DNA from 4 places in the Streptomyces sp. NPDC040610 genome. Region 4 is predicted to be linked to each of the others. Evidence: riboswitches for the same ligand, from Rfam matches in the RefSeq annotation. Region 4 holds a riboswitch; each other region holds the start of a gene.

Region 1 (2,173 bases), on a different contig from region 4:
GGGCAGGGCGCCGGGCCAGCCGCCTTCGATGAAGCCGACACCGAGCGAGTCCAGTAAGCGGGCCGTGGCGAGTTTGTCGTGGACGGAGTAGGAGATTCCCTCGCCCTGCGCGCCGTCGCGCAGGGTGGTGTCGTAGAGGTGGAAGCTGTCGCCGAGCGGGGTTTCGGCCGGTGTGGTGCGCGTGTGAGTCACCGGGCGTCCTTCCTGAGCGGTTGTCGTTGTGGGGTTGCCTGGTTCGGCGGGCGCCGTCGGCCGCGCGTGGGCGCTCTTCGAACCAGGGCCGCGGCGTCGGGGCAGGCCGCGAGGGCAGGTGGACGCCGCCGCGGGAGGGGGGGACACGCGGGGTCGGCGCAGGGGGCGCGGGTGAGCGCGGGGGCACCTGGCCCGAGGGACCGTTTCCGTGCCGTCTTGCCGCCAACCCTGTTGGGGCGGGGGCGAGCATCGGCGTCGGCCGTCCGGTCTTCGGGTACGAAGTCGCTCGGAGTCGGCCACGCGGAAACAGCGGCACAACGCTGTGCCTGCTTCGCCGGGCCGCCTGAGGTGGTCCACGGCGATGGACATGCTTGCTTCAAGGGCGTGCGTACGACTGGAAAGTCAGGCGGGCCGCGGCGCGGGGCGTCGAAGGCGCGGGCCGCCGCGCACCGTTCACATCAGGGCAGGTCCGCCCCGCCCCTGTGCGGAGAACGGGCGGCTGCGGCTCCGCTCGTGCGGGAGAAGACGCGGCAAGGCATGCAGGGGACTCCCCGACGTTTCGGCTCCATCCTCGTGGGCCTCGTCGTGGTACCCGCGGACGGCGATCTGACTTCCGGGAGCGTGGGCTCGTCCGGTCACAGTGGCGGGACCGTGCCGGATTCTCACCGGCTTCCCCGTGCCGCAGGTTTGACGTCCCCATGTGTAGCAGCCGCTCCCGTCCCCGTCACCCCCTAGTGACCCCCACCCAGCCGCACCGGGCGGGGTGCCCTTACGGATTCCCACGGCCCTGTTCCGCGCGGATCGACAGCCCGTAGGCTGGCCGCAGCAGCTGGTTCGACCCGTCCGCCAGGCGGGGGCGTCGCAAGAGGGAACCCGGTGGGAGTCCGGGACTGCCCCGCAGCGGTGAGCGGGAACGACCGCCGTCACACGCACTGGGCCCGACGAACGGGGCCCGGGAAGCGACGGCCAGTAGGTGTCCTCCCTCGGGGGGCGGGTCCGCGAGTCCGAAGACCTGCCAACTGCCCGCGTGCGGACCACTCCGCGCACGGACATCCCGGTGACCTCGAGGGCGGGTCGGCGTACAGATCGGACGGACGATCGCGCCATGCCTCGCGGGGTCGATTCCGTCCCGTCCGTCATGCCTTCGCGCTCCCACCCCGTCGCCGGTACCTCAGGGCACCGCCCTGACCAAGGCGCGAAGGGGGCCATCGGTGCGGAACAACAGACCGCAGGAGATCATCGTGGACGGCAAGCCCATGATGGCTGTGGCCGTGAAGGAGTTCGAGAGTCTGCTCGCCACCCGCAGACAGCTCGGGAGCCAGACCGCGAGGCTGCGGATGCTGCGCGACACACTCGTCGACATGACCGAGTTCCTGGACACCCTGGTCGAGGCGCTCGACGACGACGCCCCGCCCCGGACGCCGAGTCCGGGCCCTCCGGACACCCGCCCGGCACTGGTCACCGAGATACGGCGACGCGCGCACCAGGTGCGTGCCATCACCGGAGCAGGGCGCACCGGACGCGGCGGTCACCCGACCGAACGCAGACTGGGCAAGGCCGAGGACACCGCCGACGGCAATGGGGACTGCTGATGCCGGAGTCCGCACCGCCCTTGACGCCCTCGCCCGGAGCGACGCACGCGTACAGCCCCTCGTTCGTCAGTAGTTCTCGGACGCCGCAACGGCGTCCTGCAGGAGGTGTCGGATGAGTTTCCGGCTCGCGGCGTACGCCGTGTGCGTCGAGGACGGCCGGGTGCTGCTCGCCCGGCACGTGCCGCCGAGCGGCGAGAGCAACTGGACTCTGCCGGGCGGCAGGGTGGAGCACGCGGAGGATCCGTTCGACGCGGTGATCCGGGAAGTCGCCGAGGAGACGGGCTGCGACGCGGTGGTCGAACGCCTCCTGGGCGTGGACTCACGGTTGATCCCCGCGGCGGACCGCGCCCCCGGCCTCCCCGACCACCAGAACGTCGGCATCTTCTACC
Region 2 (2,173 bases), on a different contig from region 4:
GTCCTGCACGCCGCCCTGCGCGAGATCCTCGGTCCCACCGCCCTGCAGTCCGGCTCCTACAACCGCCCCGGCTATCTGCGCCTGGACTTCCCCTGGCGCGGCGGGCTCTCCGCCACCGTCCGCAGCGAGGTCGAGGAGGCCGCCAACCGCGCGCTCCGCCGCGACCTGCCCGTCGGCGTGCGCTGGATGACGCTGCCCGAGGCCAAGGAGCTCGGCGCGCTCGCCCTGTTCGACGAGACGTACGGCGAGCAGGTGCGGGTCGTCGAGATCGGCGGCGCCTGGTCGCGCGAGCTGTGCGGCGGCACGCACGTCGAGCACGCCGCGCAGGTCGGCGTCGTCGCGCTGACCGCCGAGTCGTCCGTCGGCGCGGGCATGCGGCGCCTGGAGGCGGCCGTCGGCATCGAGGGCTTCGGCCATCTGGCGCGCGAGCGCGACCTCGTCGCCCGGATCGCCGAGCAGGTGCAGGCGCCGCGCGCCGAACTGCCCGAGCGCATCGCCGGACTCCTCGACCGGCTCAAGGCCGCCGACCGCGAGAACCAGCGGCTGCGGCAGGCGGCCCTGGCCGTCCGCGCGGCCGAGCTGGCCGACCGGGCCGTCGACGTGGCGGGCGCGAGCGTGATCACGGCCACCACGGACGGCGACGCGGGGGCCGCCCGGGCGCTGGCCCTGGACGTGCGCGGGCGGCTGCCCGGAGAGCGGCCGGGCGTGGCCGCCGTGGCCCTCACCGCCGACAAGCCGGTGCTCGTCGTCGCCGTGAACAAGGCCGGGCGCGCGGCGGGGCTGTCCGCGTCGGCGCTGGTCAAGAGGCTGCTCGGCGGGCGGGGCGGGGGCTCGGACGAGGTGGCGCAGGGCGGCGGGGCGGCCGCGGCGGACCTCGCGTCCGCGCTGGCGGGGCTGGCAGGGGTCGTGCGCGCGGAGCTGGGGGCGTAGGACCTCGGTAGGAGCCGGATAGGGGGTTCCCACGGCAAGTGGGAACCCGTCCGCTGTGGACTTACTAGGAAGTCCAAGTATATGTTCGTGACGAAGCCCGCGGTGCAGGGAAGCCGGTGTGAATCCGGCGCGGTCCCGCCACTGTGACCGGGGAGTGCGTTCTCGCGTGAGACAACGCCACTGACGGAGAAGTCCGTTGGGAAGGCGGGAGAGCGGACGCTGATCCGGGAGTCAGGATACCGGCCGTGGGGTGATCCGTGTTGTCCACGAGGATGGAGCAGACACGCATGGCCCCGGTGCGCACCCACGACCCCGGTGATCCGCCGATGCGAGCGACAACCCCCGCTGTCTGACGGCCCCCTGGCCGTTCGCGTCCCCTTCCCGTCCGTCACCCCGGCCTGCCCGCGCACGCCGCCGACGGCCGGTCGGGCGCGCCCGTCCCCGGATCCCACCTGACGAAAGAGCAGGCTCCCATGGTCCGTGAACTGACCCACTTCATCGGCGGCAAGCACATCCCGGGAACATCGGGCGCGCTCGCCGACGTGTACGACCCCAACACCGGCGAGATACAGGCCCGCGTCCCGCTCGCGAACCGCGCGGAGACCGAGGCGGCCATCGCCGACGCGGCCGAGGCGCAGCGCGAGTGGGGCGAGTGGAACCCGCAGCGCCGCGCCCGCGTCCTGATGCGGTTCCTGCGGATCGTCGAGGGCGAACGCGATGCGCTGGCCCGGCTGTTGTCGGCCGAGCACGGCAAGACCGTCGCCGACGCGCACGGCGACCTCCAGCGCGGCCTGGAGGTCGTGGAGTTCGCCGCGGGCATCCCGCACCTGCTCAAGGGCGAGTTCACCGACAACGCCGGGACCGGCATCGACGTGCACTCGCTGCGCCGCCCCATCGGCGTCGTCGCCGGCATCACGCCGTTCAACTTCCCGGCGATGATCCCCCTCTGGAAGGCCGCCCCTGCCATCGCCTGCGGCAACGCCTTCATCCTGAAGCCCTCCGAGCGCGACCCGTCCGTGCCGCTGCGGCTCGCCGAGCTCTTCCTGGAGGCGGGCCTGCCGCCCGGCATCCTCAACGTCGTCAACGGCGGCAAGGAGGCCGTCGACACCCTCCTGGAGGACCCGCGCGTCGAGGCGCTCGGCTTCGTCGGCTCCACGCCGATCGCCGCGCACATCTACGCCACCGCCGCCGCCCACGGCAAGCGCGCCCAGTGCTTCGGCGGCGCCAAGAACCACATGATCGT
Region 3 (2,173 bases), on a different contig from region 4:
CCAGGTCGAACCGCCGCTGTTGGCCTTGCCGTTGAGAGCCGTGATCGTGCCCGTGCCGCTGCCCGGCGTGACGGACGTGACGCAGCCCGCCGGGGTCGCCGAGGAGGACGCCGCGTCCAGGACCGCGCCGAGCGTCGTGGTCTTCGCGGTCGGCGTGAAGGCGACGGAGCAGACCTTGAGCGAGGTGCCGTCGTCGACGGTCAGGGCCAGGCTCGTCGCGGTGCCCGGCGTGAACTCGGACGTGGCGGCCCAGCGGGACGCGCCCGCCGTGGTCGGGGTCGGCGGGGCCGCCATGAAGCCGCCTCCGGCCACGGCCCGCAGGCCGTCGATGGAGGCGTACGCGGACGGCGTGGTGTCGGTCGGCAGATACTTGAAGCCGCCGCCCGGCTTGAACTGCTGGGCGATGAGGAAGTCCACCGGGGTCTTGCCCGCGGGCGTGAGGAAGTCGCCGGTCTGCGGGTTGATGCCGCAGGCGTTGAGGCCGGAGACGGCCCAGCCGTTGGAGTCGGTGTTCGCGCCGAACATGGCGGCGAAGGCACCGGAGTTGTTGATGAGCTTCGACTTCAGGAACGCCCTGGCCTTGGTGATGGCGGGGTCGGTCGCGGGCACCCCGGACACGCACAGCGAGGCCATCGCGGCGCCGGTCATGTCGATGTCGCCGGGCGTGGCGAGCGCGTCGGGGTCGCCCTCGGCCCTGCCGAAGTTCCAGCCGCCGTCGTTGTGCTGGTTGGCGCGGACCGTGGCGACGGACCTGTCGAGCAGGGCCTGCGGCACCCGCTTGGCGCCGGACTGGGTCCTGGCGCCGCCGAGCGAGATCAGCGCGAAGACCGTGCCGTTGAAGTTGGACGGCGAACCCCAGTAGCCCGGCGCGGAGTTCTGCCAGTGCGCGTAGGTGTCCGCGACCAGGTTGCGGCTCGCCGAGACGCGGGCCGGGTCGATGCCTGCCGAGTAGGCGTTGATGATGCCGCGTTCGTAGTCGGTGACGACCGGTGAGGTGCCCGGCCAGCCGGCCGCCGCGAGGTGCGCGCGGTACACGCTGCGGGCGTTCTTCGAGGTGTCGCCGCCGGGGCTGACGTCGGCGGCCGCCGTGCCCGCCGAGGCGAACGCGGAGAACGCCCACTCGTTGGACAGGCCCGCGCCCGCGTACGAACCGTCGGCGCCCTGCAGGGATCTGAGATAGCTCACGCCGTTCGTCTTGGACGTGGCTATCTGGCCGGGGGTGGCCGTGGCGGCCGCGGGGAGCGCGGTCAGGACGAGGGCACCCACCGCGCCGAGTGCGGTGGGTACGGCGAGGAGGGTGCGGCGGGCGGCACGGGATGAGGTCATGTCGGGGGCTCCCGGGGAGAGGGGGCGGCGGCCTCACGTCCCCCCGCGGCCGGTCCCCTGTGCGTGGACCCGAGCCGGACGACACGCGGCCGTCGCCCGAGCGCGTGGGGTCGACGTCCATTGACGCTGGCCGTTCGGGCATTCGGGCTCGGCCCGGCTCCCTGCCGGTCCACACCGCTGCGCGTCAGCTCTGGGTTCGCACCAGATTCCCCCGATCGGCAGCACAGGACGGTACTCGAACCTCACACAACCCGCACACCCTTGCCACCACATTCGCAACTGTGCTCTAATTCGGCCGATTCCAAGCTCAGTCATCAGGGGAAGCCGGTCGAAGTCCGGCGCTGACCCGCAACCGTAGGTTCGCCGAGCACCTCAAGTGCCCGGCGGGCGAGCCGGATTACCTGGACTGAGAGCAAGCGATTGACGCCGTCGCGGACTACGGCGTGGTTCGGACGGTTTCTCCACGCGGGCCCCGGCCCCGGACCTGCCACCACGCGGACCCCGCGGCGGCAGACGCCCAGGGGGCAGTGGTGGGGCAGGGAACCGGACGGGTCCGGAGCATACGCACGAGAGGCGTCGCGCTGCTGTGCGCGGCCGCGACAGCGCTGGGCGGCGGCGTCCTGCTGCTCGGCCCGGCCACTCCCGCGGCGGCCGACCCGATGAGCTCCTGCACCCGCACCAAGGGCGCGGTCGTCGCGGTGGACTTCGCCGACTGGGGCGGCGGTGTGGTGCGCGGCTGCGACGCCACCCCGACGACCGGCTACGACCTGCTGCACGAGGCCGGATTCAGCACCGAGGGCACCGAGCACGACGGGCCCGCGTTCATCTGCCGCCTCGGGCACAAGAA
Region 4 (2,173 bases):
GCGGGAGTACGAGAGCCCGATGCCGCCCGCGTGCTTGGAGAGCCGTGCGACCTGGTGGTAGCGGTCGTAGATGGAGTCCAGCTCGTCGAGCGGCGAGTCGAGGAGGTAGCAGGACGACATCTGCGGGTGCCGGGTGCCGGAGTTGAAGAGCGTCGGCGAGGACGGCAGGTAGTCGAGACGGCTCATCAGGCGGTAGAGCGCGGCGACCTCGTCAAGGGCCCGCTCGGAGGCGTCCTCGGCGAGACCGGCGGCCACGCGCAGCATGAAGTGCTGCGGGGTCTCGACGACCTTGCGGGTGATCGGGTGCCGGAGCAGATAGCGGCTGTGCAGCGTACGAAGGCCGAAGTAGCCGAAGCGGCGGTCGGCGCCGTCGGCGAGCGCGTCGGCCACGAGGCCGTCGAGGCGCTCGGCGTGCAGAGTGGCGAACTCGGCGGTGCGGTCCGCGATCAGGCCCTCGCGGTGGCCGACGGCGACAGACTGGGAGAACGACGTGACGCCCTGCGAGGCGGCTTCCTCGCGGATACCGATGGTCAGCAGCCGGGCCGCGAGCTGGGAGTACGCAGGGTCCTCGGAGATGAGCCCGGCGGCCGCCTCGGTCGCGAGCTCCCGCAGCTCCACCTCGTCGGCCTTGGCCGACCGGCCGCGCAGGGCGGCGGCGGCGACCCGGCCGGGGTCGGCGTCGGGGAGGTCGGCGGTGAGGTCGGTCAGGACGCGCAGCAGGGCGGTTCCTGGGCCGTCGGTGGTCTGCGCGGCCTGCTCGGCCTCGGCCTGCGTGCCGGCCTGCGCTGACGCGGGTTCGGCGGGCGCGATGGTCACGTGGTGCTCTCCCTCGCTCGGCTCTGGGCCCGCGGAGAGAGGCATGGCGCGGCTGCGCCCGCGCAGGGGCGACTCCGCGTCCACCAACCCATTCCTCGAGGCCCGGACGTCTCGGCACCCGGACCGGACGGTCCAGGCGCGCTGTCGGCAGGTCGTCGGACTCACCGGCGCATGTTGTGGGCGCGAGCGCACAAATGCGTACCAGTACACCGTTGCGGGACAGTTCCGGACTTGCACCGGATTCCCCTGCGGCGACAGCGAGGACGAGCATACATCTTGTGCTGGCTTTCGGTGCCACCCCTAGATGTTGTGTCGGAGGGTAGCGGCGTTGTCGCGGGACGAGGCGCCCTGAACCTCAACTCGGGGGCGGGGCGTGGCATTCCAAGGGGGCGTCCGGGTGCCGTCCGGGGCCCGCTCAGAGGTCGCTGGGGCCCCGCTCGGCCGTCACCGCGGCCGTCTTCAGCCGCCCACGCCCGGCGGGTCCTGGGGGGCGCCGTCGCCGTCGCGGGGGATGTCGCCGCGCTCCACCGGCGGGGCGGGGGATGTCTTCTTCGGCAGCACGGCGTCCAGCTCGGCGGCGTCCGCGCGGTGGGCCTTCTCGGCGGCGGCGCGCAGCGTGTCGCGGTCCACGAGGCCGGGGTCGGCGGAGACCTGGATGCGCAGGCCGTGCTCGGAGCGGGCGTACGCGTGCCAGGACTCGGCGGGGCCAGAAGAGCCCGACGACCCCGACGAGCCCGCGGAGCCGGGCGTGCGGTACCAGCCCTTCCCGTCCTTCTCGCAGCGCTCGGCCGGGGGATACACGCTCCGGCAGGTCCTGCCGTCGACGGTGCCCCGCTCGACGTCGACCTTGATCTGCGCGCCGCCCTCCTTCGCCACGTACACCGCCTGGAAGCCGTCGTCCCCGAGGACGCCCACGGACTGCTCCGCCAGCGTGAACCCGTCGGCCTCGGTCACGTACACGTGCGCCGTCCGGGTCTGGGCGGCGCGGGCGCGGGCCTCGAGGTCGGCGCGGGAGGGCTTCGGTCCGGCGCCGGAGCCCGCGTCCCCGGAGCCCGCGCTCTCGGAGGCCCTGTTCTCGGACCCGGCGGTCTCGGAGCCGCAGCCGGTGAGGGCGAGGGGCGCGAGCAGCAGCAGGGCGGCGGGGAACAGGAGGCGAGGACGCGGCATGGGCCCATTCTTTCGTACGCCGGTTCGGGGCCGGAGGCGGCACGGCGAAGGCCGCCGCGTCCCGGACGGAACGCGGCGGCCTTCAGGAAGGGCCGGGGCCCGGGCGTCAGTGCCCGGCACCCACCTTCGGCAGTTCGACCGCCACGCCCTTGTCGCCGGCGTCCGCGGTGTAGTCCTCCGGGGACGTCTC

What was found. Region 4 has a riboswitch for cobalamin ahead of ACZ6AA_RS04170 (ribonucleoside-diphosphate reductase subunit alpha). Riboswitches for the same ligand answer to the same signal wherever they lie in the genome.
Region 1: it holds a riboswitch for cobalamin, as region 4 does, so the genes downstream of both, ACZ6AA_RS07185 (hypothetical protein) here and ACZ6AA_RS04170 (ribonucleoside-diphosphate reductase subunit alpha) in region 4, are expected to answer to the same signal.
Region 2: it holds a riboswitch for cobalamin, as region 4 does, so the genes downstream of both, ACZ6AA_RS27525 (CoA-acylating methylmalonate-semialdehyde dehydrogenase) here and ACZ6AA_RS04170 (ribonucleoside-diphosphate reductase subunit alpha) in region 4, are expected to answer to the same signal.
Region 3: it holds a riboswitch for cobalamin, as region 4 does, so the genes downstream of both, ACZ6AA_RS26260 (prenyltransferase/squalene oxidase repeat-containing protein) here and ACZ6AA_RS04170 (ribonucleoside-diphosphate reductase subunit alpha) in region 4, are expected to answer to the same signal.

The regions. Positions count from the first base shown of each region.
Region 1 covers NZ_JBVIXA010000002.1:63,358-65,530, forward strand. Annotated here, with positions in the region: gene cimA (citramalate synthase) at 1-192, opposite strand, end outside; adenosylcobalamin (AdoCbl) riboswitch at 783-879, opposite strand; cobalamin riboswitch at 1,019-1,214, shown strand; gene ACZ6AA_RS07185 (hypothetical protein) at 1,404-1,784, shown strand; gene ACZ6AA_RS07190 (NUDIX hydrolase) at 1,897-2,173, shown strand, end outside.
Region 2 covers NZ_JBVIXA010000008.1:407,739-409,911, forward strand. Annotated here, with positions in the region: gene alaS (alanine--tRNA ligase) at 1-930, shown strand, start outside; cobalamin riboswitch at 1,014-1,192, shown strand; gene ACZ6AA_RS27525 (CoA-acylating methylmalonate-semialdehyde dehydrogenase) at 1,404-2,173, shown strand, end outside.
Region 3 covers NZ_JBVIXA010000008.1:68,549-70,721, forward strand. Annotated here, with positions in the region: gene ACZ6AA_RS26260 (prenyltransferase/squalene oxidase repeat-containing protein) at 1-1,326, opposite strand, end outside; cobalamin riboswitch at 1,443-1,591, opposite strand; gene ACZ6AA_RS26265 (prenyltransferase/squalene oxidase repeat-containing protein) at 1,857-2,173, shown strand, end outside.
Region 4 covers NZ_JBVIXA010000001.1:930,413-932,585, forward strand. Annotated here, with positions in the region: gene ACZ6AA_RS04170 (ribonucleoside-diphosphate reductase subunit alpha) at 1-816, opposite strand, end outside; cobalamin riboswitch at 946-1,087, opposite strand; gene ACZ6AA_RS04175 (hypothetical protein) at 1,276-1,983, opposite strand; gene mctP (monocarboxylate uptake permease MctP) at 2,090-2,173, opposite strand, start outside.